Regions from separate parts of the Arthrobacter sp. 10N43 genome, predicted to be linked through region 3. Evidence: riboswitches for the same ligand, from Rfam matches in the RefSeq annotation. Region 3 holds a riboswitch; each other region holds the start of a gene.
The links. Region 3 has a riboswitch for cyclic di-AMP ahead of AC1DDO_RS05300 (aggregation-promoting factor C-terminal-like domain-containing protein). Riboswitches for the same ligand answer to the same signal wherever they lie in the genome.
Positions count from the first base shown of each region.

Region 1: another riboswitch for cyclic di-AMP. It lies ahead of AC1DDO_RS16265 (M23 family metallopeptidase); the one in region 3 lies ahead of AC1DDO_RS05300 (aggregation-promoting factor C-terminal-like domain-containing protein).
Region 2: another riboswitch for cyclic di-AMP. It lies ahead of AC1DDO_RS04400 (hypothetical protein); the one in region 3 lies ahead of AC1DDO_RS05300 (aggregation-promoting factor C-terminal-like domain-containing protein).

Region 1 covers NZ_JBFTIA010000008.1:144,173-154,567, reverse strand. The annotation lists gene AC1DDO_RS16305 (DNA repair helicase XPB) at 1-1,613, opposite strand, end outside; gene AC1DDO_RS16300 (helicase-associated domain-containing protein) at 1,610-4,105, opposite strand; gene AC1DDO_RS16295 (hypothetical protein) at 4,116-4,349, opposite strand; gene AC1DDO_RS16290 (cold-shock protein) at 4,527-4,910, shown strand; gene AC1DDO_RS16285 (DUF3027 domain-containing protein) at 4,919-5,566, shown strand; gene AC1DDO_RS16280 (MFS transporter) at 5,611-6,936, shown strand; gene serC (phosphoserine transaminase) at 6,926-8,053, opposite strand; gene AC1DDO_RS16270 (iron-dependent transcriptional repressor DtxR) at 8,397-9,092, shown strand; cyclic di-AMP (ydaO/yuaA leader) riboswitch at 9,243-9,456, shown strand; gene AC1DDO_RS16265 (M23 family metallopeptidase) at 9,461-10,282, shown strand.
Region 2 covers NZ_JBFTIA010000002.1:388,109-398,503, reverse strand. The annotation lists gene AC1DDO_RS04445 (glycoside hydrolase family 16 protein) at 1-763, shown strand, start outside; gene AC1DDO_RS04440 (hypothetical protein) at 773-1,093, opposite strand; gene AC1DDO_RS04435 (aspartate/glutamate racemase family protein) at 1,377-2,030, shown strand; gene AC1DDO_RS04430 (glycoside hydrolase family 16 protein) at 2,117-3,217, opposite strand; gene AC1DDO_RS04425 (esterase/lipase family protein) at 3,522-4,319, opposite strand; gene AC1DDO_RS04420 (DUF4430 domain-containing protein) at 4,656-5,273, opposite strand; gene AC1DDO_RS04415 (DNA alkylation repair protein) at 5,399-6,091, shown strand; gene AC1DDO_RS04410 (cation:proton antiporter) at 6,160-7,383, opposite strand; gene AC1DDO_RS04405 (hypothetical protein) at 7,380-7,658, opposite strand; cyclic di-AMP (ydaO/yuaA leader) riboswitch at 7,832-8,031, shown strand; gene AC1DDO_RS04400 (hypothetical protein) at 8,036-8,710, shown strand; gene AC1DDO_RS04395 (sensor histidine kinase) at 8,888-9,895, opposite strand; gene AC1DDO_RS04390 (response regulator transcription factor) at 9,888-10,395, opposite strand, start outside.
Region 3 covers NZ_JBFTIA010000003.1:91,030-101,424, reverse strand. The annotation lists gene AC1DDO_RS05305 (bifunctional glycosyltransferase family 2/GtrA family protein) at 1-439, opposite strand, end outside; gene AC1DDO_RS05300 (aggregation-promoting factor C-terminal-like domain-containing protein) at 620-1,408, opposite strand; cyclic di-AMP (ydaO/yuaA leader) riboswitch at 1,411-1,568, opposite strand; gene AC1DDO_RS05295 (sensor histidine kinase) at 1,739-3,352, opposite strand; gene AC1DDO_RS05290 (response regulator transcription factor) at 3,374-4,114, opposite strand; gene AC1DDO_RS05285 (hypothetical protein) at 4,359-5,324, shown strand; gene AC1DDO_RS05280 (winged helix-turn-helix domain-containing protein) at 5,887-6,750, shown strand; gene AC1DDO_RS05275 (dodecin family protein) at 7,164-7,367, shown strand; gene AC1DDO_RS05270 (SixA phosphatase family protein) at 7,425-7,952, shown strand; gene AC1DDO_RS05265 (hypothetical protein) at 8,091-8,642, shown strand; gene AC1DDO_RS05260 (hypothetical protein) at 8,661-9,344, opposite strand; gene AC1DDO_RS05255 (TetR/AcrR family transcriptional regulator) at 9,362-10,024, opposite strand; gene AC1DDO_RS05250 (YhgE/Pip family protein) at 10,021-10,395, opposite strand, start outside.

The DNA of each region.
Region 1 (10,395 bases), on a different contig from region 3:
ATCCGGTAGGCGTAGCCCTGCTCGGCGAGGAAACGCTGCCGCTTCGCGGCGAAGTCCTGGTCCAGGGTGTCCCGGGCCACCAGCGAATAGAACCTGGCGGCGCGGCCATCCTTCTTCGGGCGCAGCAGCCGGCCCAGGCGCTGGGCCTCCTCCTGGCGGGAACCGAACGAACCGGAGACCTGGATCGCGACCGAGGCCTCTGGCAGGTCGATCGAGAAGTTGGCCACCTTGGACACCACCAGGGTGTGCACCTCTCCGGCGCGGAAGGCGTCGAAGAGCCGCTGGCGTTCCTTGACCGAGGTGTCACCCTTGATCACGGGCGCGTTGAGGCGCTCGCCGATCTCGTCGAGCTGGTCGATGTACTGACCAATCACCAGCAGCTGCTCTCCGGCATGCTCGGCAACGAGTTCCTCCACCACCCGGGTCTTCGTCTCGGACGTGGCGCACAGCCGGTACTTGTCCGCGTCCTCGGCCATGGCATAGGCCACGCGTTCGTCGCGCGGCAGATCCACCCGGACCTCCACACAATCGGCGGGCGCAATGTAGCCCTGGCTCTCAATGTCCTTCCATGGCGCGTCGTAGCGCTTCGGACCGATCAGGCTGAAGACCTCTCCCTCCCGGCCGTCCTCCCGCACCAACGTGGCCGTGAGCCCCAGCCGGCGCCGGGCCTGCAGGTCAGCCGTCATCCTAAAGATCGGCGCCGGCAGCAGGTGGACCTCGTCGTAGATGATCAGGCCCCAGTCATTGCCGTCCACGAGCTCCAGGTGCGGATACAGGCCGCCGCGCTTGGTGGTCAGCACCTGGTAGGTGGCGATCGTGACCGGACGGACTTCCTTGACGGAACCCGAGTACTCGCCGATCTCCTCCTCGGTCAGCGACGTGCGCTTGAGCAGCTCGTCCTTCCACTGCCGCGCGGCGACGGTGTTGGTCACCAGGATCAGCGTCGTGGTGGAGCTGGTGGCCATGGCGGCCGCACCCACCAGCGTCTTGCCGGCGCCGCAGGGAAGGACGACGACGCCGCTGCCGCCGGCCCAGAAGTTCTCCGCGGCCAGTTGCTGGTAGGGGCGGAGCTTCCAGCCGGTCTCGTTGAGCATGATGGGGTGCGGCGTACCGTCCACGTACCCGGCCAGGTCCTCGGCCGGCCAGCCGATCTTGAGCAGCAGCTGTTTGAGCTGGCCGCGCTGGGAGGAATGCACCACCACGGTCTCGCCGTCGATCCGCGGCCCGAGCAGCGGGGCGATCTTCTTGGCACGGCTGACTTCCTCCAGCACCGGGTAGTCGGACGTGCGCATGACCAGGCCGTGCTGCGGATCCTTCTCCAGCCGGAGCCGGCCGTACCGGGACATGGTCTCTTCGACGTCGATCAGCAGCGAGTGGGGCACGGGAAAACGGGAGTACTTGAGCAGGGTGTCCAGCACCTTCTCCGCATCCAGCCCGGCTGCCCGGGCGTTCCACAGGCCCAGCGGCGTCAACCGGTAGCTGTGCACATGCTCCGGGGCCCGTTCCAGCTCGGCGAACGCCGCGATGGCGTGCCGTGCCTCCGTTGCGAGTTCGTGGTCGACCTCCAGCAGGATGGTTTTGTCACTTTGGACGATCAGGGGCCCGTCATTCACTGGAGCATTTCCTCTGTGGCTTCTACGTCGATAATCCGGTGGATGGACAGGACCCGCTCGATCTCCTTGTCCGGATCGAACACCCGCACACGCCCGCCATTCACAGCTACCGGAACAACAGTCTCGCGGCTGGCATTCCCCATGCCGTCCACGACGTTCATGATCACCCGCTGCCTGAGGCGGATCGCTTTCAGCAGGGTCTCGAGCCCCAGCTGTGTCGCTTCCTCGCTGCCCGGGGCGGCCGGCGTCGGGTGAGCGCCGGCGGAGCCGGGTGCCCGGGACCCGTCACCCCGCAGCACGGCCAGCTGGGCGTCGATGTCGGCCTCCGGCGGTGCCGTCCGCGGGGCGGTGTAGACCGGCCGGCCGCCGCCGGGAACCGAGGTGCTGCGGCGCAGCCGGATGACGCCGGATCCTGCTTCCTCCAGGACGGGGGCGAGTCCCAGGCCCCTGAGAACCTGGGCGGCTTCCCGCGGCGCGGCATGTGAGATGACCACGGTGGGCGCGATGCGCACCAACCCGAGTCCGGCGGCCGCCGGGGCGTTGAGCAACTCCAGCAGTGCAGCCTCGTCCTCGCTTTGGATGAAACTGGCGGCAGCCCCCACCCGGAGCCGGGAGTGGCGTGCGGCAGTGTCCTCGATCAAGTATTGGAGAGGCTGAGGGATGGCCGTGGCCGAATGCTGGCGCAGGAAGTCCAGCATCGCCGCGGCGTCCTGGCCGGCGTCGAGGGCCCGGCGGACCGAGGCGACGGAGAATCGGTAGATGGTGGCCGGTCCCTGTCCCTCGGCCGCGGCCATGGTGAGGAGCTGTTCGCTCAGTTCGGGGTCGAGGTAGCCCGGCGCCACCGCCGTCAGGTCCGCCTGCAGCAGCACGTGCTGCAGCGCCGCCGGCAGGTGTTCGCCCAGGATCCCCAAGGCATCATCCGGCCGTTCGGCGGCGATTGCGGAACCCAGCTGGCTGAGCGCCCCGGAGCCGATCAGGCCGAGCATCTCGGCCTCCGTGAGGATGCCGCGGATCAGCGAGCTGAAACGCCGGGCCATCCGGGGCTGCGCCCACTCGGCACGTTCCAGCACGGCGGCGGCATTGAGGACTGGAGCCTGCCCGTCGGGCGCCGCTGCCTCCAGGGTGAGTTCGTTCAGGATCTCCAGGACCCGTTTGCGGACCACCGGGGCGTCGGGCCGCTGCGCCTCGGCGGAGAGCGCATTGATGGTGGTCCCGGCCGCGCCCCGGTGGCCGGCGCCCGGGGCGGCGGCATTCACGGGCTGGCCCACGAGGGAGGGCGCCCGCTCGCTGGCCAGCCAGGCATTGACCAGCCAGAGCCACTGTTCCTGGCGCGGCAGCGCCAGCCATTCCAGCTGCGGCGGCTGCACCCACGCGGAGCTGTCGACGTCCAGCCGCAGCAGGCCGGCCATGGCGCAAAGCTCCGCGAGTACGCCGGCCGGGTGCACCTCGATCCGCAGGGAATCCGCCAGCCGCTTCATCTCCCGGACCCCGACGCCGCCGCTGCGCAGCGTCGCCAGGGGCTGTTCACGCACCGTGTAGAGCACCTCGCCCACGAGCCGCAGCGTCTCGGCGATGGCGCCCAACGCGGCGTTCCGGCGCAGCCCTGCGCTTGTCTGGCCAAGCTGGGGGACCGGTGGCACCAGGGAAAAGTCTTCAATGACAAAGCCGCCACGCAGGGACACTCCCACGCTGTGCGGCAGTTCGACGTGGGCGGCGTCCAGGGGTACCAGCAGCCCCCGCGCCAGGAGCCAGTCCACCGGGCCGACGTCGGCGCTTTCGTGGAGCACGGAAGCGCGGCGTTGCGCCTGGGGAACGGCGCCCATGGCCCAGTTTCCGAACCGGGCCAGGAGGGCGGCGGTCCGCTCCGGTGCGGTGGTCAGGATCTGGTGGAGCGATTCCGGTGTAGCCGTCCAATGCTGGAGCGACAAGGCCGCTTCCATCGGTGTGGTGGCGGGGGAAACGGACTCCCCGCCACGGTGCAGCTCGCCGACCAGCTGCACGACGCGCTGCGCAAAGGCCGGCTGGAGCCGCACGAGCTCGGTGTAGCTGCGGCCCAGCCCTGCGGGATAAATCCCGATCACGTCCTTGAGGCTGCCGACCGGAAGGTAGTGCCGCTGCTTGGCTCCGGCGGGAGTCACCCCGTGCGGTGGATCGGCACGGTGGACGAGGGCCAGTTCCTGCAAAGAATGGACCAGGCGGTCGATGGCGGCCACCGACGCGCCATTGATCAGTTTCTTCAGCATCGGCGCCGAAGCGCTGTGTCCGGTATCGGCGTTGGTGCACAGGTGCAGGGTTTCCAGGACCTGCATTTGCGGGCGGTTGAGCCGCTCGAGGGCCCGCTGCACGCTGACGCGGCCGCTGGCCCGGGCGGCGAGGGCGGCGAAGTCCGGGACGCCGGGAGAAATCAGGTCCGGCCGCGCGGAGAACAAGGCCCGCAACGATTCGTCGCTTCGTGCCTGAAGTTCCTTGCTGAGCGCGCGGATGAGGGACATCGCTCCAACGTTACCTTTCGCCGGGCCCGCGCGGGCGGCGCCGGGCCACCACCGCATCCATAACCAGTGCGAGCATGAGCAGGAATGCCACCGGGAGCCCGTAAAGGGCCGTGGAGGTAATCCAGGCCGGCGCCACGACATTGTTGAAGGCCATGACCATGACGGCGCCGACGGCAAGGAGGGACAGCACAGCAAGGGTGGCCGCAGCGATCATGAAGGGCCGCCGGTAACGCATCAGTGTCATGTGGGCAACGCTAACAGTCCGGCATCCCCCGCGCCTCAAACCACTAAATTGAACTTGGCAGGATAACCTTGGAGGTACAGACCAACACGGTCCGGGCAGTCACACCCTGAACCCGCGTAACCATGCGGATGCGGTGACCGCCGGCCGTGTCCCCGCAGAACGAAGAAGGTTGATTACGTGCCTACCGGCAAGGTCAAGTGGTATGACAAGGAAAAAGGCTTCGGATTCCTCGCTGGCGAGGACGGCCAGGAAGTCTTCCTGCCCAAGTCCGCCCTGCCCGAGGGTGTCAGTGAGCTCAAGGCCGGAACGCGCGTCGAATTTGGTGTAGCCGACGGGCGGAAGGGTGCCCAGGCCCTCGGCCTGCGCGTGCTGGACAAGACTCCGTCCATCGCCAAGGCGAAGCGGCCCAGCGCCAGGGACCTTGCCCCGCTGGTGCAGGACCTCGTTACCGTGCTGGACAACCTGTCTGGGACCCTGTCCGCGGGCAAGTACCCGGAAGGCAACAAGGGCAAGGCGATCGCAGCGGCCCTCCGTAAGGTTGCCGACGAGCTGGACGTATAGGGCTCTTGATGACTCAGGAACCTGATCAGTTGCCGGCCGCCGGCTCCTCGGTGCCTGCCGGATCCAAGGGAACCGGCTCCAAACACGCAACCCGCCCGCGCGCCGGCGTCCCCGTCTGGCGCACCGGCAAGCCTGACGCCTTCCTTGCCGCCGCCGTCGACGTCGCCCGCACCGCCGTGGAAGGCATCGCCCCCGCCGAGCAGATCGGCGAGCACATCGGTGCCCGCAGCGAGGGCGACCGCCTGGTGACCCACCTCTTCGAATCCAAGCTTCCCGGCTATCTGGGCTGGCAGTGGTACGCGGTGCTGACCCGCAACTCGCGCTCAAAGGTGGTCACGGTGGACGAACTGGGCCTGCTGCCCTCGGAGGACTCCATCCTCGCGCCGGCCTGGGTTCCGTGGGCCGAGCGGGTCCGCCCGGAAGACGCGCAGGCTGACGAGGCCGCCGACGAGGCGGCCGGCATCGAAACGCCGTCACAGGCGCCCGACGCCGTCGGCGAGCAGGACGCCGCTGACGACGACGGCGAGCAGACCGCTGACGAGCAGACCGCTGACGACGACGACGAGCCGACCTCTGATCAGCAGAACGCTGACCGGCAGGATGCCGACCAGCACGACGCCGACGATGAGCGGGAACGCTTCGCGGAGGCCGACTAACGGTTGGAAGCGTCCGGGAGCGTGTTTAGGGAGGGCTGGACCTGATGTCCATGTTCAAGTCCCTGCACATCCTGAACTACCGGATCTGGTTCATCGGCGCACTCGTCTCCAACATCGGCACCTGGATGCAGCGCACCGCCCAGGACTGGCTGGTGTTCGCCCACCTGACGGCGCAGGACGCCGGGGCGGTGGGGATCACCATGGCCCTGCAACTGGGCCCGCAGCTCTTCCTGGCACCCGTGGCCGGGCTGCTTGCAGACCGCTTCGACCGCAAGCGGCTCCTGGTGCTGACCCAGTCCGCGATGGCGCTGCTGAGTGCGGGGCTGGGCATCCTGGTGGTGACCGGCGCGGCGCAGCTCTGGCATGTGTACGCCTTCGCCCTGATGCTCGGGGTGGTCTCCGCGCTCGACGCTCCCGTGCGGCAGACCTTCGTCTCGGAACTGGTCCAGGACGACTACCTCTCCAACGCCGTGGCCCTCAACAGCGCGTCCTTCAACGTCGCCCGGATGATCGGCCCCGCCGTCGCGGGCCTGCTCACCGCCGTCGTCGGGCCCGGCTGGGTGTTCCTCATTAACACGCTCACGTTCGTCGCCCTGTTGCTGAGCCTGGCGAACATCCCGGCGGCCTCGCTGCGCCGGCTGCCGCGCGCCCCGGCGGGCAAGGGCAGGATCCGGGAGGGGCTGCGCTATGTCAGGCACCGTCCGGACCTGATCGTGGTGCTCGTGGCCATCTTCATTGTGGGAACCCTGGGGCTGAATTTCGCCCTCTTCATCGCGGCCATGGTGGGCACGGAATTCGGCCTCGACGCCGGGGCCTTCGGCCTGATGAATTCGATCATGGCTATCGGCTCCGTGGCGGGGGCGCTGATGTCCGCCGGCCGGGGGAAGCCGCGGCTGCGGGTCATTTTCGGGGCGGCCGCTGCCTTCGGCGTGACCTCTGGCATCGCGGCGCTGGCCCCCAGCTATTTCTGGTACGGCGTGGCGCTGGTGCCGGTGGGGCTGTTCGCAATCACCATGATGACCAGCGCCAACGGGTACGTCCAGACCACCACGGACCCCGTCATGCGGGGCCGGGTGATGGCCCTCTACATGGCAATCTTCATGGGCGGAACCCCCATCGGGGCGCCGCTGGTCGGCTGGGTGGCCAACACCGCCGGCCCCCGCTGGTCCATGGGGGTTGCGGCCGGCGCCGGCTTGCTCGCGGCCCTGATCGGGCTGGTGTGGATCATCCGGGCGCAGCACTTGCGGCTCCACTTCAACCGCCGGGCGCGCGGGCTGCGGTACTTCCGCGTCGAAAGCGGAAACGGCGCCGACACGACACCAGGTTCTGGTGCCGCGGCGACGCCGTCGGATGCTGAAGCTACTTCTTGAGTTCTGCCACCACGAAGTCGATGCACTCGAGCAGTGCCGAGACATCGTCCGGCTCGATCGCCACGAAAGTGGCGATGCGCAGCTGGTTGCGGCCAAGCTTGCGGTACGGCTCCGTGTCGACGACGCCGTTGGCGCGGAGCACCTTGGCGATGGCCGCGGCATCGATCGATTCGTCGAAGTCGATCGTGGCGATCACGTTGGAACGGTCCTCGGCCTTGGCCACGAACGGCGTGGCGTAGCTGGACGCCTCGGCCCAGCGGTAGATGCGGCCGGCAGAATCGGCCGTCCGGCCGGCCGCGAAGTCCAGGCCGCCGTTGGCGTTGAGCCACTGCACCTGGGCATCCAGGGTCACCAGGGTGGCCAGGGCGGGCGTGTTGTAGGTCTGGTTCAGCCGGGAGTTATCGATCGCCGTCTGGAGGTCCAGGAAATCGGGAATCCAGCGGTTGCCGGCCTTGATCCGTGCCGCCCGCTCCAGAGCCGCCGGGGAGAACAGGCCCAGCCACAGGCCGCCGTCGGACGCGAAGTTCTTTTGCGGCGCGAAGTAGTACACGTCGGACTCCGCCACGTCCACGTCAAGCCCGCCCGCGGCGGAGGTCGCGTCCACCAGCACCAGCGACCCCTCATCGGCGCCTGCCACGCGGCGGACGGGGGCCGCCACACCGGTTGAGGTCTCGTTCTGCGGCCACGCGTAAACGTCGACGCCGGCCTCCGCCCGGGCCGTGGGGCGTGTGCCGGGTTCGGCCTTGATGATGGAGGACTCGGCAAGGAACGGTGCCTTGTTGGTCGCCGAGGCAAACTTCGAGCCGAACTCGCCGAAGGAGAGGTGCTGCGCCTTTTCCTCCACAAGCCCAAAGCTGGCGATGTCCCAGAATGCCGTGGATCCGCCCACGCCCAGGATCACTTCGTAGCCCTCGGGCGCACGGAAGAATTCGCTCAGGCCGCTGCGCACCGAGCCGACCAGGTTCTTCACGGGTGCCTGGCGGTGCGAGGTCCCCAGCAGCTTCGCCGACGCGGCGAGGGCCTCCATCTGTTCCGGCCTGACCTTGGACGGACCGGCGCCGAACCGGCCGTCCTTGGGCAGGAGGTTGGCGGGGATCGCGATGCTGGTGTCGCTCACAGTGGCTCCAATTTTCGGCTGGTTCGTAGCGTGGCTGGAAGGTGGCCCGGTAGGGGATGGCTACAACGGACCCCTGCTTATTCTGCCTGTTTCATTCTGCCTGACGGGTACCGGCGACGCGGAAAAGGCCCTGTCACAGTCCGGTCATTGAGACGCCCGGGAACTGCCGGCGCGTGGGCACTCGGGGGCAGCGCCAGCCCGAACGAAAATTATCCGGAGTAATTCAAAATAGGCTAGGCTGGCATGCGAACGTACGGCGGTTCTTGCCAGGCGCATCCTGCATGCAGCCCGCACGCGGTACGGTGGGAATGACGCACGGACTGCGCTCGAGGAGCTGAGCTGAATGACTGATCTGATCGATACTACGGAGATGTATCTTCGGACCATTCTGGAACTTGAAGAAGAAAACATCGTTGCCCTGCGCGCCCGCATTGCCGAACGGCTCCGCCACTCCGGCCCCACTGTCTCGCAGACCATCGGCCGGATGGAACGCGACGGACTGGTGGTTGTTTCGGGCGACCGGCACCTTGAACTGACCGAAACCGGACGGAAACGCGCCATCGGCGTCATGCGCAAGCACCGCCTCGCCGAACGCCTGCTCGCCGACGTGATCGGACTCGACTGGGCCTATGTCCACGAGGAGGCATGCCGCTGGGAGCATGTCATGAGTGAGCGGGTTGAGCGGCGAATTTTTGAGATGCTGGACCACCCCACCGTTTCGCCCTACGGAAACCCCATTCCCGGTCTTGCCGATCTTGGCGGCGTGTCCAACGGCGCCCCGGCCGATGGGGCCGTGAACCTGCTTGAGGCCATGGCCGGCTACGGTGCGGGTTCGCGGGTCACGGTCAACCGGCTCGCGGAGCCGATCCAGGTGGAGCCGGAGCTTCTGGCCCAGCTCGACGAAGGTGGAATTCGGCCTGGTGCGCTGGTGTCGCTGGAGCGGGTGGGGGAGTACATCTCGGTCCGCGTTCCCGATATCGAGGGTGCCCTGGAGTTGCCGCCCGAGGTTGCGGCGCACGTCTTTGTAACACTCGCCTGACCAGCCACAACGCGCCGGTCATGGGACGACCCATGAGTTCTGCACATCTGGGGTTACGGATTTATTACCGGACGGCTTAATCCCCTATAGTTAGTGGCCAGTGCCGATACCAAAGCGTTACCTGATCCGAAGCCGAGCCCTGCCAGCGGATCAGTCGCAGAACCACCTCCTGGCAGGGGCGGGGGAACCACTTTCGGCTGCTGCTTCAGCAGCCTTGGGGTGAAGTCCGTCAGCGGCAAGCAACGTCCATCGAGGGATCCCCAGGGATGCCTCTCTGTCTGGCTGCTTGCAACGGCGGACCGGGTCTTTGAACTCTCTGACCCGAATCCGACAGCTAACTTCGCAGGCTATCCAGAGAGGAACCGTTCTTGACCACCCAGACCGCCAGGGGCCGTCGCCGCGCGACCGGTCCCGCTCCGGAGCCGCGTCCCGTCGTCGAGCATATGGCCGAACGCCCCCGCGACGCGCACCGCGATGAACGCCGGCGGCGGCGCAGCCCGTTCCGTCAGGTAACGGAATTTGCCGCGGCCAGCGGGGTCGGGCAGAAGGCCGGCATCGCACTGGCCGCAACGGGCCTGGTCCTCACTGTGACGGTCCCCGCCACGAGCCCCGTGCTGGCCTCCAACGCTGATGGAACAGGCGCCCTCTCCGCTGCAGTACAGCCGGATGTCACGGCTCCCGCCGCCGCAAAAGTCGATTTCAGCCGAACGGCCGTCACCACGAAGGGTGATCCGGACGGGAAGCTCAAGCAGCTGCTCAGCGCCCAGTCTGTGGGCAGCATCACGCGCGCGGCATCCGCCGGCACCCTCGGCGCACCGCTGGACCAGATGATCACGGCCTCGCCGTTCGGCTACCGCGTCAGCCCCATCACCGGCGGTGCGGGCGAGTTCCACCGCGGCCAGGACTTCGCCGCCCAGTGCGGCACGGCCGTCCACGCGGCCGCCAGCGGCACCGTGACGTTCAACGGATGGCATCCCTACGGCGGCGGAAACCGGGTCGTCATTGACCACGGCAACGGCCTGGAGACCACGTACAACCACCTGTCCTCGGCCTCGGTCAGGGTCGGCCAGAAGGTATCGCGCGGAGATGTCATCGCTATGAGCGGGACCACAGGCGCCTCCACGGGCTGCCACCTCCACTTTGAAGTGATGGTCAACGGCGACGTCGTTGATCCGCTCGGATGGCTCTAAATAGACGATGGACCGCTCTCAAATTCTTGTGACACGCCGTGATCTGAATGTGACATTGGGTCAGGACTGCTGTAGGGTTTGAAGCACGCCAACTTTTCCGAAGTTGGCGCTCT
Region 2 (10,395 bases), on a different contig from region 3:
GTGTGGTGCCGCACCAGTGTCCAGGGAACGGGCACCGGCGATAGACCGTGCGGCCGCCGTCTCCACCGGAACGCTGGCCGCCGTGACCGCCGCGACGCAGGCCGCCGGTTCAGACGGGGCCCAGGCCGCCGTCGTCCGCGGATGGGGCCCAGTGGTGGCGGGGGACGAATTCAGTTACGCCGGGCCGCCTGACCCCGCGAAATGGAAGGTCTTCAAGGGGCCGGGGCACGCGGGCAAGGGGATCCGGAGTCCGGATGCGCTGGTTGTGGGCGGCGGAGTCTTGACTGTCAGCGGCGACGCCGCGGGCACCACCGGCGGAATGTCCGCCAGGTTTGCCCAACAGCGGTTCGGCCGCTGGGAGGCCAGGATGAAAATTGGCCAGCGGGATCTGCAATATCACCCTGTCCTGATCCTGTGGCCGAACAACAACATCTCGTCCACGTGCGCCGAGATTGACTACGCCGAGGGCAGCGCCAACACCGCCCAAATCAAGTTCTTCCTGCACTACGCCTGCGGTGGCCCAAACTTCCAGACCACCGCGGCCAAGACGATCGACACCACTCAGTGGCACAACTATGCCGTGGAGTGGACCCCCGCCGGGATCACGGGATACGTCGACGGGTCATTGTGGTTTGCGGACATGACCCCGGCGCATCAGCCTACGGTCGGGATGCACCAAACGGTGCAACTTGACTGGTTCCCCAACGGGACCCCTACCAAACCCAGCCAGATGCAGGTTGACTGGATCCGCGTCTATCAGTGAGCCGTGCGCTTACTCGCCCGAGGCCCAGTCGCGCTGGACCGGTTCGGCGTCGTCCGGCGTTCCCTCAAACAGCCCACTCAGGGCTTTCAACGCCGTGAGGTGTTCCATCAGGGCCAGTTCCGGGCGGCCGGGATGCGCAGCCATATGCTGGCGAAGCAGCTCCCGGGCCCGGCCGTGTTCCGGGGCGGTGTCGGCGAGGACGGCATCGATGATCCTGGCGGCCTGATGTTGGATTCCGGCGGCAGAAGCGGCATGCTCCGCACCGGATCTCAGTCCGTCTGGACCCTGTTCTTCGGGGCGTCCTGGCGTGGACGAGGGCTCCACCGACATGGCTATTCCTTTGTTCATCGTTCCGGCTGAGCCCGGAACCGGTCTGCCGCCTTCTCCCCATCCCGGGTCAGGGACCCGGATCCAAAGACGGACCACCGAGACAAACGATACAACGACGCCGGGCGGGCAACCTTAACATGAGCGAAGTTTTCGCCAAGGTGATGCACAAGTCGGGGTTTGGACCCACCGAGGCAGCACGTGGATTGGTCATCTCCCCGAAAAGACCCGGAAATACTTGCCGGGTAGCCTCGCACCAAGGAAGCCTTTCGAAAGGTAGTGCGTCATGCGTGTTGGACTGATCCGGGTGATGACGACGTCGGACCGACGCCTGCTCCACGCCCACGGGAAACTCCTGCAGGAGGCATTCGGATTTACCGTCACCTCCCGCTGCATTCCGGACCAGCCGTCCGGAGTCTACGACCAGGCGTCGCTGGAATCTGCGGCACCGAAAGTAGTCCAGCTGGCCCGGGAAATGGCGGGGGCCGCCGACGCCCTGATTGTCAGCTGTGCGTCCGACCCCGGGCTGGCCGCCACCAGGGCGGCCGTGGATATCCCGGTCATCGGGGCGGGCTCCGCTGCCGCGGCCGCCGCACTGACCTTTGGCGGACGGATCGGTGTCCTGGGACTCGGCGCCCATGTGCCGGGCCCCATCTCGGACACGCTGGGTGACCGCATGCTGCTCATAGACGGGGCCGGGCGCGTTGAAACACCCGACGAGTTCCTCATGCCGGCCGGGATCTTCGACGCACTCGCCGCTGCCCACATGCTGGTTGACGCCGGCGCCGACGTCATAGTGCAGGCCAGTACTGGCCTGAGCAGCATCGGCATGGCGGACGTGCTCCGCCGCCGGCTGGGGGTTCCGGTCATCGACGCCGTGACGGCAGCCGGTTCCATGCTGGTCGCGGCGGTGGTTGCCCGGGAGCTTCAGGCTGTTTGAGTTCGGCAGCGGCGCGCCGTCGGCCAGGAACAAGACAGCCCCGCGCCCTTTTGGGGTGCGGGGCTGTCGGGTAGCTCGAGCCGGTCCTACTTGTAGACGCGGACCCAGTCGACCTGCATCTGTGAAGGCTTGGTGGCCGATCCGTCAGGGAACCAATCCAGCTGCAACGTCTGGTGCATGCCCACGGAGGGCAGGTGCGCGGGGTTCGTGTCGGAGAAGGTCTTCACGCCGTCGATGTAGCCGGTGATGCCGGACGGGGTCCACTCCACGGCGTAGTTGTGCCACTGCGTGGTGTCGATCGTCTTGGCCGCGGTGGTCTGGAAGTTCGAGCCGCCGCAGGCGTAGTGCAGGAAGAACTTCATCTGCGCGGTGTTGGTGCTGCCCTCGGCGTAATCAATCTCTGCGCAGTTGGGGGACGTGTTGTTGTTGGGCCACAGGATCAGCACGGGGTGGTACTTCGGGTCCCGGGCGCTGGTCCGCATGCGCGTCTCCCACTTGCCGTATTTCTGCTGAGCAAACTTGGCCGACATGCCGCCAGTGGTGCCGGCCGAGTCGCCGCTGACCGTGGCCACGCCATTGGCAACAGACCACGCCTGCGGGCTACGTGCGCCCTTGCCTGAATGACCGGACCCCTTGAAGACGCTCCACTTCGTGGAATCGGGGGCGCCGGCCTTGGTGAACTCGTCGCCCGCAACAACCGCACCCCAGCCGCGCGCCGTGGCGGCCTGCGAGCCATCGCCTGTCGCGGCGACGGCGGCCTGAGCAGCAACCGGAGCGGCTTGGGCAGCAACCGGCGCCGCGGCCGGAGCGGGCTTCGCGGTCGACGCCGACCCCGCAGCGGGTGCCGCCTGGGCGCCAGCGCCGACGGTCGGAGCTTCTGGTGCCGCGGGCGCGACGGCGGCCGACGCTGCCGCTTCAACTCCGGCAGCCGCCGGCGCGGCTGAGGCACTGCTGACGGGTTTGGCGGCAGACCGCGTCGCCGCCGCCTGAGGGCTGGTGGCCGCCGAGGACGTGGAAGCGGCGGCGTGGCCCGAAGGCTGGGTAGCCGGGGAAGCGGCTGCGGCTTCGGCCGTGGGCGCGGCGCTGCACCCGGTCAAGGACAGCGCACCCAAGGTCAGCGCGATGGCGACCTTGTTGAGCTGCTGGTTCTTGGGCTGTGCTTTTTTGAACGGTGTTTGCTTAAACAACGGACCCCTCCGGGCTTGGTGACTGGCACACACAACCGTCGCAGCCAGGGCGTCGGCGAGTGCTGGAAGCTTCATCCGGCCCGTGCCTCAAGAGCATGGGCGAGCAGACGCCGAACGGCGCAACCGGGGCCGGCATATGGGCGTCCGGGGCCCTGCATTCGGGCCGGGCCTTCACGGCCAGTCGCTTACGTTACCGGAACGTTACCTAGGTCGCAAACCTCCCAACCACCTCCCGGCACGGGGACGCACGGCCGCCTTCCGCAGGCTGCCGGCGCCCCCGAGGCCCCGCCGCTACAAACCGTCGCTACAGACAGCTGGGCTGATATGCCGGGTTGCCCGGGTGGCCGGCCGGCTGCCCAAGGGCGTCGGAGACGAGACGCTGGGTGACCGGGTCGTTGGGGGCCTGGTCATGGTCAATTACATCGGCCGGGCACTTATCTTGGATCGTGATGTTGGTAACCCGCCCGGCCGGGCCGGTGAGGAATTGGCTGGAGTACGGGGTCACCACCTCGTCGTGCGTCGTGGAGATTACCGTATACGCGGGACCGGTAACGGTGTCGCCAATGGAGTTGAGCTTGGTGAGGAATGGTGAACCTGCCTGCTGGTCGGCGCAGGCCTGGCAATTGGACCCTCCCACTGAAGTCGCCGGCGGAACGTCGCCCGGCGCGGGGGTGATCAGCCCGCGGGTGCCGTGGTTGGACGGCGCGATGCCCACGAGGTGGTTCACCTTGCTAGCTCCGCCAAGGAATCCAAGGTAGTAGCGCGGCATCATGCCGCCCTGGCTGTGGCCCACGAGATCAACCTTGGCCGCACCCGTCGAGGTCAGCACCTTATCAACGAAAGGGGCGAGCTGCCGGGCCGAGTCTGCGACCGGCCCGGTGGCGTCGATGCCGTTGGTGGCACCGTAGTTCAGCGCGTAAACGCAGTAGCCCTGGTTCTTGAGTGCCGGCGACATCGTGGCCCAGTTTTTTGCCATGCTCTCAAAGGTCCCCGGTACCAGGATTACCGGGTAGGGGTGGGCTGCCGAGGGCTTGCAGGTCCAGTCGTTGGCGCCCGGTGGCGAAACGTCGGTGGTAGCGGCCTGGGCTGCCGGCATGCCCATCAGGGCTGCGGAAGCCAGCGCCAGGGTTGTGGTTGCCAGCGCGGCGAGTGCTGCGGGCGTTCTGGGGTAGGACACGGAGTACCTCTTCGGTTGGACGCGTCATCGGTGACGGTCTGTGTGATGGGAAGTGAGGTAGGGGATCAGCCCCGTAGTGATCCGGCTCACTTCTATCACTTCATGCTAGGAAGGGCGTTCCGCAGATATCGCTTCTTTGCACGTTCGTGCAGGCTTTTATGGTGGGACTGCTGCCAGTGGGGCTAATTGGTCAGACTGCTGCACAATTGTGCATAAGTACGGCGCGGCGGGGCGTGCAGCCTGCATCCGCCCTTGCTCGCTTCACTCTCCAGGCGGGAAATCGTAGGAGGCCTGGATCTTCGCCGGCGCGGTGCCGTAGGACAGGACGATCTCGTCGTGCGCCTTCAGAGGCAGGTCCCGGATCCCGGCGTTGTACTTCTCGCCGTTCACGTAGAGGGTCCAGCCGTCCAGCGGACCCGTTCCAGTGCCCGGGGCGCCGCTGCCACCGAGGACACCCCATTCCGTGAGGAGTTGCCCGAGGCTAAAGACCTGGCCCGCGGTGGGGGATTCGATGTGCACCACGCCTGTGGTGTCGTGGGTGTGCAGCGCCGAGATGCCGTTGGCCCTGTGGTCGGGTCCCGCCGTTATGCCGATGTTGGCCGGCACCGCGACAGGCTTGCCGTCTTTCAGCACGTCCAGATGCGCGTGATAGTGGTCCACGTTGCCCTCCGCCGTCAGCACCGCGAGACCGGCCTGGGCGATCCGACCCGGCGCCCCCGCGATGTCCAGCGCAAAATCCGGGGCCGGCGCCGCGGATGTCGCGGGAGACTCAGGCGGCGGTGCGGTAGAGGGTGCAGTAGACGGCCCGGGGCCAGCGCACGCTGCCACCGCCAGCGTCATGGCGGAGAGTGCGGCGGCGAGTGTCAGCTTGGTGTGCATGGTTGCGTGAACCGCTTTCGATCGGAGACTTGCCATATCAGTCTAGGCAGATAAGCCCGGCCGGCCGATCAAGGCGAAGATGCCCCGCGTTTCCACCCCGAGCCGGGAGGGGAAAGAATGGACGCGTGAGTGATGCTGGCGAATTCATTGACCTCGCACTGCAGCGTGAGGGTTCCTGGCGCCGTGCCGACGAGCTGCAGTCCCGGCTGGAACAGGAGCCGGGAGGCCGTGGACTCCGGTACTACGGTGCCTCCGTGGGTGCCGTGCGCGGGACCGTCAGGGATGCCGGCCGCCGCTATCCCGGGCTGTCCCGCGATGAGATCACGGCGCTGAGTTCCGAACTGTGGGGCTCGCAGCTGTCCACGGCGCCGGTTTTCGAGCGCCGCCTGGCCGCCGTGGTGCTGCTGCAGGCCAATGTGAAGCTGCTGACCAACACCGACCTCACCCGGCTGGAGGGCTTCATCCGGGAGGCGCGGCTGCGGGACCTCGTGGATCCGCTCGCCGTCGACGTCGTCGGGCCCCTGGTGGACGGGCTCGACGTCCTGGCCAGGGTGCGGGCCGACAGCGTGCTGGACCGCTGGGTGCGCGAGCCCGATACCTGGCTGCGCCGGGCCGCGCTGCTCTCGCCGTTGCTGGCGCTGCGCTCCGGGGCGGGGGACTGGGACCGGTTCATCCGTCACGCCACCGCGGTGCTCGGCGAGCCTTCCGGGACGTTCGACGCCGACGACGACGCCGGTGCGGTCCGGGAAGCGGTGTTCCACGTCCGCGCCGAGATGGCCAAGAGGCGACCCGAGCTGCAATTCACACCCGTGGGGTGACTCCCGGAACCCTCCGTCCGGCACGGCAGGACGGTGCCGTCTGGCGGACGCCCAGCCCGTGGCCGCGTTCAGTCTTTCGGCCCTCCCGGCCCTCCCGGTCCGCTTGGTCCACTTGGTCCTACGGCGCTGCCGGTATCGCCGGACCTGCCGCCGGCTTTTGCGGGCAGGGAGAAACCCCTGGCGGCCCGTGACCCGGCGACGGCGCTCGCGGCTATGGTGACCAGCGCGCCCACCAGCAGGGCCGCGGCCTCGCCCGGGAGCAGGACCTGGAGCTGCGTCCCGATGCTCGCCGCCGCGGCAGGTATGCCGAGTTGAGCCGCCGACAGCACTCCGAGGGGCAGCGGGAGCCCCAGTACCACCAGGGAGGCGTGCGTCAACAGGGCGCCGACGCCCAGCGCCACACCGAGGGCGATCATGTCCGGATGTCCGGCCAGGTCCTTGAGGGTCAGTGATGCGCCCAGCCAGACGAAGAACAGTGGCCCAAGGAAGCCGTCGCTGAGGGCGAACAGTTGCCGGGCCAACCGCCTCGGTTCGCCGACGGCGGCCACCGCCAGGCCGAGGGAAAAGCCTGCCAACATCACGGACACGTTGCTCCACGTCGCGACCGCGGCCAGGGCGAAGAGAACCACCAGCTGGATCCGCAGCTCGAGGGCAAACTTGCGGCTTTCGGAAAGTCGGTGCATGCGCCCGTTGATTCCCCTGCGATCGAGCCAGCGCAGTACGACAAAGAGAACCACCGCGCAGCCGGTCACCGTGAGCACGCCCAGCGCCGCCCGGAGCGCGTGCGGCGGGTCCACCATGAGCGGCAGCGCCACTATGCAGGCTACGTCCGCGATGGCCACCTGCGCGGTCATGGAGATGACATGGGGTCCGCCGAGGCGGAGGGAATCGATGATCGGCAGGACCAGCGCGGCTGAGGAGGATGCCAGCAGGACGGCGTAGAGGGGAGCATGTCCAGTCCCGAAGAGCAGGCCTATGCCGGTTCCGACCGCCACCGCTGCCGCCGCGCCCGCAGCGGCGCGGCGGGAACCACTGCCGAGGGCGGAGCGGATCTGCGGATCCCGCACGGGAACATGGGTTCCGGCCACAAACATCATCAGCGCAAACCCGATATTGGCCAGCAGGCTGAACGTCGGGTCCGCCGGATCAACCAGGGCCAGGCCCGAGCGCCCGATCACGATGCCGGCCAGCAGTTCGCCCAGCACTACCGGCAAGTGCCAGCGCACCGGCAGCGCCAGGAGCGGGCCGGCCAGTGCGACGACGGCGATCAGCGCCAGGGACAGGAACGTCACGGCTCACCGCCCCGGACCTGCCCGGGGTCTGACCGGCGCTCCACCACGGCGTAGGCCTTTCCCTCCAGGAAGGCCCAGTCATTGACAACCATGTAGCCTAGCGAGTCCACCCGGTCATTGAGGACGTGTTCGTCGAAGCCCCTGTCACGAGGTTCCGCATCCCAGGTGGCCACATGGACGTCCCGGCCGTCCAGGATCAGCAGCTCGGTATTGACGTCGAAATCCTCCTTGGGCTGGCTGCTCAACTGGCAGATGGCGACACACAGGCTGTTCATTTCGGGCCTCCGCTTCGAGGTGGTGCTGATGGCATCATCCTACGTTCGGATGCGGCCTCGCCCCATGGGCAACGGACGGACGGCACTGTGGCCTCCGTTACCTGAATGTGACATTGGCGTGCGGTTCGCGTTACGGTGGTTAGGTGCCTGTTTCTCCGATACAGGCGCTCCCCAGCCGATTGCCTAACTCTGCCGCGGCCCCGGGGGTAACTCGCATCGACGCCGGCAGAGACGGGGAAACCACTTTTGGCCTGCTGACACGCAGGTCTTGGGGTGAAGCCGCACAGCGCCCGTCATGACGGGCCCGGGAGTGCGGCCGGGTGACTCCCATCCGAATCCGACAGCTCACCTCGCAGGCATTGGGAGAGGCTACATCCATGTCTTCAATCAGTACTTTTGCGCGCCATAGCGCCATTCTCGCCGCCGCCTCCGGGCTGGTGCTGACGGGCTCGATGGCCGCCAACGCCGCCTCGACACCCGTGCAGCGGGACTCCGCTCCGGCCTCCAAGGTGGACGTAGCGGGACAGGTCAGCGCCCCCGTCAACGCCGATTCCAGCGTCAAGATCAGCTTCGACCGCCCCGCGGTGGCTTCCGTCGCCGCGCCGGTCATCGAACAGCCTGTTGCCGCGGCACCGGCTCCCGCAGCTGCCCCGGCGGCAGCGCCGGCAGCAGCACCTAAGGCAACAGTGCAGGTGCAGGCGGCACCCGCCGCCGCACCGGCCGCGGCCCCCGCCGGCGGACGCAACGCCATCATGCTCTCCGCCGCCTACAGCCAGGTGGGCATCACCCAGGACTGCACGGCCATGGTCGAAAAGGCCCTTGGCGCGGCAGGCAAGCCGGTTGGTGACATCGGTCCCCGGGCGTTCCTTGGCCTCGGAACCATTGTTGGCACCCCGCAGCCTGGCGACATGGTGGTCCAGTCCGGCCACGTTGGCATCTACGCCGGCAACGGCCAGGTGGTCAGTGGTGGCATGAACGGTAAGAACCAGACGATGGTCCACCCGCTGTCCTGGCTCACCGCGACCGGTGGCGTGACTTTCGTCCGCGCCTAATCTAGCGCTCCTATTCCTGTAGGGGCCAAACAGCCCTCCCGGGGCCAGGCAACCCGGAAAGACCGGCGATCGATTTCCTTTGGGGGCAATCGATCGCCGGTCTCTTCTGCGTCTGCCGTCCTATCTGCCAGCATTCCCGTGGCTGTCTAGGGGCACACCACTTCAGGCATTACCGCTTCAGGCATTACCGCTTCCGGCCAGCGGAAGCGTCATCTTCATGACCGTTCCCTCGGCTCCAGTCGCAGCCACCTCGACGGCGCCGCCAGCGGCGACGGCGATCTCCCGGACCAAAGCCAGGCCGATGCCAAAGCTCCGCTGTCCGTGCGAGCCGCCGGTGCTGGCGGTCCGGACGAAGCGGTCAAAGATCCGGGCCTGGTCCACGCCGGTAATCCCGGTTCCTGTGTCCGCGACGGTGATCACTGCGCTGTTCTGCTCGATCGAGGTCCTGATGGTCACCCGGCCGCCCGGAGGAGTGTGGGCGAGGGCATTGTCCGCCAGGGCCAGCACGGCACGGCGCAGCGCGTTCTTCTCGATGCGGGCCAACGGCCGGGCGTCGGCGGAGAAATCCATGCGGACCTCGCGCTGGTCTGCCACCAATTGGAGGCTGCCGGCGACGCCTGCGGCGGCGTCGGCCAGATCGGCAGGGGGTGCGGAGCGGTCCGGGGCGTCCGCCGTCGCGGCGAGCAGCAGTTCGTTGACAATGCCGGTCAGCGTCGCAGCGTCCTCCCGGATCCGGGCCAGGTCCTGGCTTTGCCTGGAGCCGGGCACCGTGTTGCGCTGGGCGAGTTGGATCCTGGTGTCCAGGATGGTCAAGGGTGTTCGCAATTCGTGGCTTGCGTCCTGGACGAAGCGCCGTTGCCGGGCCAGGGCATCACCGAGGGGGCGGATGGCGCTGCGCGCGCTGAGCCACCCGAGAGTGCCGGCCAGCAGGATTCCCGCCACCCCGGCGATGACCATGGCTTCGAGGAGATCCTTGGAATCCAGGTACGCGTAGGCCGTCCCCGCCGCTGCCGAGCCGGGCACTTCAGGATGGGCCAGCTGATTCATGAGGTAGAGCGCCGTGGCGGCGAGGAGGCCGAGGACCATGACTGCGCACGCGGCGCTGATCCGCAGCGCGACTTTGAGCGAGGCTTTGCGCAGTATCGAGTGGTCCGGGTTTCCGCTGGAGATCCCGCCGTTATTCATGAGCGTCGCCAATCTGGTAACCGACGCCGTGAACCGTACGGATGACGGCCTTGGAAATCTTCCGGCGCAGGTGATGAACATAGGTATCGATCACGCCGGGCTGGTCCGAGGCGTGGAAGTACGCCGCGAGGAGCTCGTCCCGGGTGAACACGCGGCCGGGTTCCGCTGCCAGGGCTGCCAGCAGCTGGCATTCTTTCGCGGTCAGCGCCACCGTGCGCCCGTAGACGGACCGGACGGAGCGCTGCGTCGGGTCCAGTTCCCAGTCCCCGATCATCACCTGAGCCGGGGCCGGAGAAGGGAAAGTGCGCGTCAGGGCGCGCAGGCGGGCGGCCAGTTCGCCGGCGTCGAAGGGCTTGGTCACGTAGTCGTTGGCCCCCGCGTCCAGGCCCCTGACCTTCTCGTCGGCGTCGCCCAGGGCGGTCAGGATCAGGATGGGCGTGGCAATGCCTTTCGACCGCAGCGCTGCGATGAGGGCGATGCCGTCCATCACGGGCAGCCCG
Region 3 (10,395 bases):
CCTTTTCGGCCATGTGGACCACCTTCACTTCGCGCAACTCACGGGCCACGCGCTCCGCGGTCTTGAGCGTTCCGTCGGTGCTGGCGTTGTCCGCCACAGTGATCCGGAAAGAGTGCGGGAAGGCGCCGATAAGGTACGCGTGGAGCCGGCGCAGGCACGCTTCAAGGTCCCGCTCCTCGTTGAAGACCGGAATCGTGACGTCCAGCAACGGTGTGCTGCCGCGTGTGTCAATGGGTGCGCGCCGGCCGCCGGTGCCGGTAAGGGCTCCGGCGAACGGTCCCGGGGCCGGCACATCGGTCACGGTAAGCCCTGACGATGCCGGCCCGGACGATGCAGGCCCCGACGGCTCAAGTCCGGACGGGGAGGGCGGGGCCGCCGGACCGGCCGGCGTCTCCGTGGAACGGGACAGGGTTCCTGTGGCCTGGTCTGTGGATGTCATGGCTCAACTTTCCCGCCGGCCCATATGAGGGCTTTAGGGCCGAGCTGTGCGGGGGCTGTGGAAGTCCGGAGCCAGGCCGGCCGGCCAAAATCGTACCGGCCGCGGACGCACAGGAGGCCCCGGATCCGCGTGGATCCGGGGCCTCAACCACCCTCGCCGGGCGGTACGGCTAGTGCCGGTTTAGTACCAGTTGTGTGCGTAGTGGAAGTTCAGCGCGCCGCAGGGGGAGCCGTAGCGTTCCTTGACGTAGTTCAGGCCCCAATTGATCTGGGTCCGGTAGTTGGTCATGTAGTCGGCACCGGCGCTCGCCATCTTCGAGGCGGGCAGGGACTGGACCACTCCGTAGGCGCCGCTGCTGGCGTTGGTGGCGGTGGTCTTCCAGTCCGATTCCTTGGTCCAGAGCTTCTGCAGGCACTGCATCTCACCAGGGGCCCAGCCATAGCTGCCCAGCTGGGACGCGGCGTACGCCTGGGCTCCGGCGGGGTCGTCCACAGCAACCGGTGCCGGTGCGGGAGCGGGGGCCGGTGCAGGAGCGGCTGCGGGAGCCGGGGCCGGCGCGGGAGCGGCTGCGGGAGCCGGGGCCGGTGCGGGTGCAGCAGCAACCGGGGCGGCCGGGGGCTCGGCGGCCTTGACTTCCGAGAGCGTGGGTGCCACGTTTTTTTCCGCCGGAGCGGCGATCTGGACTCGTTCGAAGTTGAGCTTGGCCAGCGGGTCGGCGCTTGTGGCCGTTTGGCTGCCCGCAGCATTCGCGTGAGTGCCCGGCTCCGCCGCCTGGCTGGCGGCGCCGCCTCCCACCAGCAGGGCGCAAGCGGCGGTTACGACGGCGGCGCGGCGGGCAGTGATGCCGAGTCCGGTAGCCAGCTTGGACAGGGCGGATGCCTGCGTGGCCGGTTCGGCGCGGTGGCGCGACTTAGTGGAGCGGAAATGGGAATCGCCGTCAGGGCGCGTTTGTACCTGGAATTCAGTCATGATGGGCCTCTCAACGCCGGCGGAGTTAGCTGTCGGGTTCGGATGAGGTCATCCGGCCGCACGGAAAATCACGTGTCGGCTTCACCCCGAGGGCGCATGAATGCAGAATGCCCGGGAACTCTGGGTCCCCCGCCTCTGCCTGGTCCAGCGGAATCCGGGAAGCGGCAGAGTTTGGCGTCCGTCCGGATATGCGGCACCAATGGAGGCCGCACCACAACGACGCTACAGGACCTCGGCGCTTAAGTCACATTTTGGTAACAGGAGTCACAGCGGGCGGGGTGTCGGCTTGCGCAGAACCATCTTGCGGGTGGGAAGTGAATCCTGCTGGGCCTATGCCGACGGCGGCGCCGCGGGCAGCCGCACCGCAAACTCCGTGCGGCCGGGCCGGGAGGTGACTTCAACGGTGCCCCCGTGGGCCTCCACAATCGACTGGACAATGGACAAGCCCAAACCGCTCGTGCCCTCGGAGGTCGGGGCGTGAGCAGCTGCCCCGGCACTGCCACGGCTGCCGGAAGGAGTATCGGAAACGGCGCCGGAAGCCGGGCGGACGGCGGGCCCGGACCTGGCCCCCGCCGTCGCAGCGACCGGTGTGTTGGCGGGGCTGGCGGTGGGATTGGTGCGAGCAGCGTCGGCCCGTGCGAACCGGGCGAAGACCCGGCCGATGAATTCCGGTGCGATGCCGCTGCCGTTGTCCGTCACGGTAACCACGGCGCTTCCATCAGCCGAACGCATGACGCCCGTGACCACTGTGGTCCCGGGGTCCGTGTGTTTGCGCGCATTGGACAGGAGGTTGGCGAGGACCTGGTGAAGCTGGGTCGCATCGCCGCGGACCACCACGGGCTCCTCCGGAAGTTCCAGCTGCCAGACCCGGTCCGGGGCCATGACTTTCTCATCGCTCACCGTCTCGATGGCCAGCTGCGTGAGGTCGACGTCGCTGACCTTCAGCGGCTGTCCCTCGTCCAGGCGCGCCAGCAAAAGCAGATCCTCAACCAGGGTGGTCATCCGTTCGGACTGGCTTTGCACGCGGGCGAGGGACCTCTCGCCGTCGGCGGTGAAGTGCTCGGTCATCCGCATCAGCTCGGTGTAGCCGCGGATAGCCGTCAGCGGCGTGCGGAGTTCGTGCGAGGCATCGGCGACAAACTGCCGCACCTTCATCTCGCTCTCCTGCCGCGCCTCCAGGGCGTTGGAGACGTTGTCCAGCATCTGGTTCAGCGCGTAGCCCACGCTGCCCACCTCCGTGCCCTGGTGGGCGGCCGACGCCGGGACGCGCACCCCGAGCGCCACCTCACCTGCGTCCAGCGGCAGACGAGAGACCTTGGTGGCGACCTCGGAGAGTTGTTCCAGCGGCTTCATGGTCCGCCGGATCAGGGCCGTGCCGGCCAGGCCGATCAGCACGAGTCCGCCTGCGGAGACCACCACCATGGTCCAGACCAGCGAGGCCAGGGTGCTTTGCTTTTCGGCCAGCGGAAGCCCAGTGACAATCACGTCGCCATAAGGTGTGCGGACAGCGGTGAGCCGGTAGGCGCCGACCGTGAGGTTGCGATCCACGGGCACACCGTTGGGGGTCAATGCCAGGAGGACCGCGTTGTCCTCGGGGGAGAGGCTCTTGCGGGTGGCGTCTCCGGCCAGGAACCCGGGATTGCTGACCTCGCCGTCCTGAATGCGGGCATTGAGCGTCCCGATGCCCTGGCCCCGGGCGTCGAGAGGGTCGGGGCGGCCGCCGGCGGTGCCGGGCAGGGGCCGGCCGAACTCGCTGGACCGGTGCGAAGCATTGCTGAGCTGGTCATCGAGCTGCCGGGTCAGGAAAAGGTCCATGGAGGCGTAGCTGAACAGTCCCACGGCGCCGCAGATGGCGACCAGCAGCGCCATGGCAACCAGGACCAGCCGGGTGCGCAAATGCCAGGTGGACGGGTTGCGCCAGTCGCGTCCGGGGACGCGGGTCATGCCGGAAAGGGTGGGCACGGATCAGTCCGCCGGTTTCAGGACGTAGCCGGCGCCGCGCACCGTGTGGATCATGGGAGCGTGGTTGGCGTCGACCTTCTTGCGGAGGTAGGAAATGTACAGTTCCACGATGTTGGCCTGGCCGCCGAAGTCGTAGTCCCACACCCGGTCCAGGATCTGGGCTTTGCTGATGACCCGTTTGGGGTTTTCCATGAGGTAGCGCAGCAACTCGAACTGCGTGGCGGTCAGGTGCAGTTCCTCCCCGGCCCGGGTGACTTCGCGGGTGTCGACATTGAGCACCAGGTCGCCCACCACCAGCTCGGCGGTGTCCATGGCGGCCACTCCGGAGCGCTGGACCAGCCGGTGCAGGCGCAGCAGGACCTCTTCCATGCTGAACGGCTTGGTGACGTAGTCATCGCCGCCGGCCGCGAGGCCGGTGATGCGGTCCTGGACGGCGTCCTTCGCCGTGAGGAACAGCGCCGGCACCTCCGGCGCGAACGCGCGGATCCGGCTCAGCAGCTCGACGCCGTCGAACCCGGGCAGCATCACGTCCAGCACCAGCACATCGGGGCGGAACTCCTTGGCGAGACGGACCGCGGAGGGTCCATCTTCCGCCACGGCCACTGACCAGCCGGCCATCCGCAGCCCCATGCTCATGAGCTCGGAGAGGCTGGGCTCGTCATCCACCACGAGGGCGCGGATGGGTGACCCGTCCGGGTGCGTGAGCTGGGGAAGGTTGTTGGTCATGGAGTGCGAAGTGGCCATGGGACAACTCTCCAATCTGCCGGTTAGGTGGGGCTTTGGGGACCCTGTGCGGCACCTGTGAATCCCAGCCTAGCGAGCTGGAAGCCTTTCCGGGACCGGAGGGGCCGCTGCGGCAGCACCGAAGATGTCCGTTCGTTGTCCTGCCCCAAGGTCACAGGCCGGGCTGTCGGCCTGCACAGCCCAGGCACAGGATCGCTCAGCACGCTGGGGTGAACACCGATCCGCACCATGAAGGAGAAACACGATGAGCGGTCAGCATCCCGGAGCCGGTTCCGGACCAGCCCCAGAACCCGCCCCCGGCAACGCTGCGACGCCCGCACCTGTGACCACGCCCGCGGGCGCCGGACAGCTTGGCGCCGCACCGCAGGCCGGCGGGCCATACGACGGCGCGCCGCAGGCGGCCGGCCAGTACGACGACGGCCAGTACGACGGCGGCAAGCCCGTCGGCGGGCAGCCGGCGGCGGACCCTGCACCCGGCTGGGGCGCGCCCCAGATCTCGCAAGTTCCGGCTTCGGCGCCGGGGTGGGGTATGCCGCAGCAGAAACATACGGCACCCACGGGTGCAACAGGCTGGGGTGCGCCGCGGGCGGGCACCAAGACCGCTCCGGCAAGCCCCTGGACGCTCAAGCGCGGGCTCGTCGTCGCCGGTGCCGCAGCGGTCCTGGCAGTCGGTGCAGGTGCCGGGGTCTATGCCCTGACCTCAAGTTCGGCCGCGGCCAACGGGGCGGCAGGCGCCGCGGGCGGGGCCGGTGGGGCTGCGGGCGGCCAGGGTTTCGCGCCCGGCATACCCGGCTCGGCGCAAGGCGGCGCCGCGGCGGGCGGAATGCCCGGGCAAGGCGGTCCCGGCAACTTCGCCGCCGGCGGGATGGGCGGGCTCTCCTCGGCAGTGCATGCCGAATACGTCGTGCTGCAAGGAAGCGAGTACACCACCATGGCCGAGCAGTTGGGCATTGTGAGCGAGGTCAGCTCGTCCTCCGTCACGGTCAAGAGCAGTGACGGGTTCACTCGCAGCTATGCCCTGGGCAGCGATGTGGTGGTGAGTAATCTGCAACAGCGGCGCCAGCAGGCCGGCGGTACGGGCACCCAGCTGAGCGTGGCGGACATCGTTGCAGGCGGCACAGTGCGGATCGTGGCGGCGAAGGACGGCTCCGGCTACACGGCAACGTCCGTCATGATTGTCGCGGCGACCGCCACTGGCCAGTCCAACTGACCCGGCCGAAGCCGACTGATCCCGCCGAAGCCGACTTTGCCGCCCCGCCAGGCGGCACCGTCGGCATGACCACTCCGTGGACCGCCCCGCTGGGAACGGCGGGGACACTCCGTTTTGCCGATTTGCCGTGCTGTGAATCTTTTCGGCTGTCCGGCTATTGAGGTCGAATAATCTTCGGTGAAATTTGCCTTCGGGCTCCTGGGTGGGAAAAACGCTTGTTATTTTATTCCCGGGGCAGAATTGTGACTTGCGCTACAATTCCTCGATCTGTCTCACTATGTGGAACCTGCGGTCCATTGTTACTTGCACGTTCGCATTGTTACGTTGCACACTTCAATTGTGAACAAGAACTCAACAGCACCTGCAGCCGCAGCTATCTGGATCAGCACACCCGCTGGTACCGAGATGCGCTGTTGTCGAATGCACGCCTAACTTTTACACCCCTGAGAGTTTCTAGGCATTCGCCCCCCAGCCCAGAGTCGGGCGCCCCTCCCCAGTTTCATTGCGGGGAAAGAAGCATTCGAGCCGCGATGACGGCCATTCACATTGAGGTAAGCATTCCATGTCAGTTGCATCCGGATACGTCCACATCTCCGTCCGTAACGCCAGCAAGGCCGGTCAGCCCTCCGGGATCCGCCAGGGCTTTGGCGGCCGCTCCGCGTTCGCACCCGCCGGTTCCACCGGCAGCTTCCCGGCCCCCGGATATGCAGCACAGGGCTACAACCCTGACTCCTACGGCCAGCTCCGCGCCGTTCCGCCCGCCCCCACCACTGCGCCCACCCCGGTGATCGCTCCGGGCGCCGGCAGCCCGGTCCGTTCGGCCCCCAGCGACAACGTCGCCCGCGGCTTCGTGCTCTACATGGGGATCGACGAAGAAACCGCAGCAGCGGCCGGCACCTCGATTGCCAAACTTGCCCAGGAAATCCGGGCCTACGCCCAGTCGCTTGTTGCCGGCGCCGAAAGCTACGCGGCCGTCGCCGTCGCGCCGGCCAGCGCCCCGGGTTCCGCCCTCGACGTCGTCCGTTCGACCTTTGGTGACCCGACCGCGGGTGCCCGCCAGCGGACCGAGACCGCCCGCCTGCAGCAGCCGCAGGATCCGCGGCCCTCCGGTGTGCTGATTGATCTCGCCCGCCGTGAAGTGCACCTCGACGGCGAATCCCTGAACCTGACGTTCAAGGAATTCGAACTCCTGAACTACCTGGTAGAGAACGGCACCCGCACCGTGGGCCGCGATGAGCTCCTCGAGGGCCTGTGGCGGAACGCCGAAGAGGTCCCGAACGAGCGGACCATCGACGTCCACATCCGCCGCCTGCGTTCCAAGCTTGGCCGCCTCGCCAACACCGTGCGCACCGTCCGCGGCCAGGGCTACCGCTTCTACGAGCACCCCGAGGTTGTCGTCTGGGCCGCTCCGGAATACTCGATCTAGCTTTCCTGGTCCGCGCAAAGCGTCCGTCCCTCGTGGGGCGGGCGCTTTCGCGTTTCCGAAAGCTTCAGCGGCCTTCCGCCGTGCCTTAGACACCTCCTTCGTTCCTCAGTCGGCGATGCGGCACTACGCGGAAAACCGCTTCGCTTCCGCCGACGGCTACGTTCCCCACAGTGTGGCGGGGGCTTCCGCGGGCTGGCTGACGGGCATGTGCCTCCACGGCTGGGTTGTCTTGTTGGTGACTCCGCAGCTGAGGCGGCGAGGCCGGATTTTGGGGCCGCGGCGTGGCGGGCACCGCGAAGCGGGCACGGCCCCAAATCCGGCGAAGCCGCCACCGTGGGGCGCTGTTGGACTCTGTTGCGTTTCCTGGGTCCGGCGTAGTCTCTGGTCGTTGAGCCGACTATTGGGAGGAAGAGATGTCTGTAGCGCGGATTACTACCTTGAGTGCGAACTCGAAGACCTCGTTTGATGCTGCCATCAAGGAGGGCATCGATCGGGCCAACAAAACCTTGCGCAATGTCACGGGGGCGTGGGTGAAGGAACAGAAGGTTGAAATCAGCGACGGCGCGGCCGTTGCCTGGCATGTGGTGCTGGAGGTGACCTTCGTCCTTGAAGACTGAGCCGGCCGCTGGCCGGGCGCAGTCCCGGGGACGAGGCGCCACACTAGGATTGTGGGCATGAGCGAGCATCACATCAAACGACTGGTGATCATGAGGCATGCCAAGTCTGACTGGCCCGGCGGGGTGGCCGATCACGAAAGGCCGCTTGAAGAGCGCGGCCACAAGGACGCCCCCGTCGCCGGAAGATGGCTGCTCAAACACGGAGTGGTCCCCGACTTCATCCTGTGCTCCAGCGCCCTGCGGACCCGCCAGACCTGCACTTGGGTGTGCCACGCGCTCGGGGACAAAGCGCCGACACCCAAGCTCGAGGACGGACTGTATGCCGCGTCCGCACTGCGCATGCTGGCGGTGATCAACCACGTCCCGGACACCGTAACCACGCTGATGGTGATAGCGCACATGCCCGGGGTGCAGGACCTCGCCATGCACCTGGCGTCCCGCGACTCCGATCACGATGCCTATATGGACGCCGCCAACCGCTATCCCACCAGCGGGCTGACCGTCCTGGAAACGGAGAAGTCCTGGGGCGAACTGGACGGGCAGGACGCCAGACTGACCCATTTCAAGGTTCCCCGCGCAAAATAGCCGCTGGCCGGCCGCACTGGGGTGCCTGAAACCATGGCTACCGGCCTTGTTCTGCGGTTTACTGTTGCTGATTGCTGATGTGGTTTGTCCAGCGGTTATTGGGGCAGGTTAGGCAACCGGAGAAGAGGGTGAGTCAACGTGGATTCAGGGCAGCTCATAGGAATTATTGTCGGCATCGTTGTGGTGCTGGCCATTGTGGCGGTGGCAGTCATGATCAGCCGCAAGCGCAAGGTGGCCGCGGACCGGAACAAGGCTGCCGAGATGCGCGAACAGGCCAAGGCTGACGAATTCGCTGCGCGGGAACGGGAGGCCAAGGCGGCCCGTGCCGAGGCCGATGCGCAGGAGGCCGCCCTCGAGGCCGAGCGCAAGCGGAAGGAAGCCCTCAGCAGCAAGGAAGAGGCCCAAAGCGTCCGCTCCGGCGCGCAGGAACAACTGCGCAAGGCCGATGAAATCGATCCCGACGTGGTCACCTCTGAACGTGAGGGCCAGGCCGGGGAAATGCCGACGCGGGCGGATCTGCGTTCCGAGAGGACAACCGCCGACCCGGCATCCGGCGATCAGGTGCCCCGCGAGGACATGTCCAATGAGCACATGTCCGACGAACAGCGCAGCCGCGAGGACGTACCCAGCACCGACACCACTCCGGGGCCGGACACCAATCCCCGGGAAGACAGGCCGCGGAACCTCTGAGCCTCCGGGCGCCCGCACTCAGCGGCGGGAGGTGGTCCGGGCAGGAGACTTGGCGGCAGGCGGCTTTGCCGGGGACTTGGCCGGCGCCTTTGCCGCGGGCGGCTTTCCGGAGGCCGCCCTGACCGGTGGCTTCGCGGGTGACTTCACTGCTGACGTGGCTGCGGGCCGGCCTGCGGCCCGAGTAGCCGCCGGGCGTGCGGCGGTTCCCCTCGGCGTCGGACGCGAGGCGGACGGCCGCGGGCTGGCGGACCTCGTCCCCGCGCCCCGTGCAACGGGCGCCGGACGGCGCCGCGGAGCGTAGCCCGGGGCGCGCCGGCCGCGGTTCCTGCCGGGCAGGACGGTGCCGGCGAACAGCAGCAGCAAGGTGACGGCTCCGGCGGCCGCGGCGAGATAGAAGTACAAATCCGGATGCTCGGAATCAACGTGTGTGGACAGGGCATCAGGATCGGGGTTGAATGCCAACCCCCATTGGCGCAGGAACGCGATACCGAACGCGATAAAGAGGCTGCTACCGACTCCGCTCGCGATCAGCGTCTTGTGCCGGCGCCTGACTACCACCTCTGCCACACAGGCCACGTAGGCCGTGGCGGACGCGCCGATGAACCACACAAGCACCCATTCGTGCAGGGTGACGCCGGTCAGGACCAGGAGGGCCAGTGCGGTGATGAACGCCCCGATGGCGATCTTTCCGTTGGTACCCATGTGACGCATGTGAACAATCATGCCTGAGCGGGCGGCTGCTTCACGACGTAGCCGCGCATGGAGGACATAATTGCCGCCACACTTTGCTGCCTGGTCCGCTCCGGGTTGTACGTCTGGCGGTCCAGGCCAACCACGAAGCAGGCGCCAAAGATGGCCGTCTCCAGGCTGCCCCGGGACACGGCGGGATCCACGGGATAGACGGCGGCGACACCGTCGATGGCAGAGCCGATCACTGCGAGCAGGCGCCCCCGGAGCTCCGCGAAAGTGTCCTGCCATTCACTGGGCGTCCGCCAGTTCTCACTGACCCAGAGCCGGGCGAAGGACGGGTACTCGGCCATGAAGTCCATGGCCTGGCCGATCATCTCCTCCATGGCGGCCAGGGGATCGGCGGAGTCGTCCCGGACGCTCAGGAGCCGTGCCATGAGGATGTCCACGCCGTGGCGCAACAGCTGGGCAATCAAGTCTGACTTGCTGCCAAAGTTGTAATACACCGTGCCCTTGGACACCCCGGCCGCCGTGGCGATCTCGTCGACCGTCACGCCCGCCGCTCCCCGCTCTCCGATCAGCTCCATGGACGCCTCGAACAGTTTCTGCTTGGTGGCGTTCGTGCGCGCGGGCCGGAGCTTTTTCTCGGCGTCCCCGGAGTCCGCCACACCGTCCCCGCTGTGCCTGATGGTCATACGGCGATCTCCGGTTTCAGCGTCTTGAGGGTCCAGTATTTGTTCTTGCGGACGGCAAGGGTGGACATTGCCAGTCCCAGCAAAGTGTAGCCAACCAGTCCCAGCATGGTGGGCAGGATGATGGCCAGGTCCGCGCCGTAGATCAGGTGCCGCATGCCGCTGACCACGTAGCCCATCGGCAGGATCTGGTGCACCACGTGCAGCGGCTCGGGCGTGGTCTGCCACGGGAACGTGCCGCCCGAGGAGACCAGCTGCAACACCAGCAGGATCAGCACCACCAGCTTGCCGGGCGAGCCCAGCAGCGCCACAACGCCCTGGATGATGGCGCTGAATGCCATCGCGGCCGCCAGCATGAGGAACCACATCAGCAC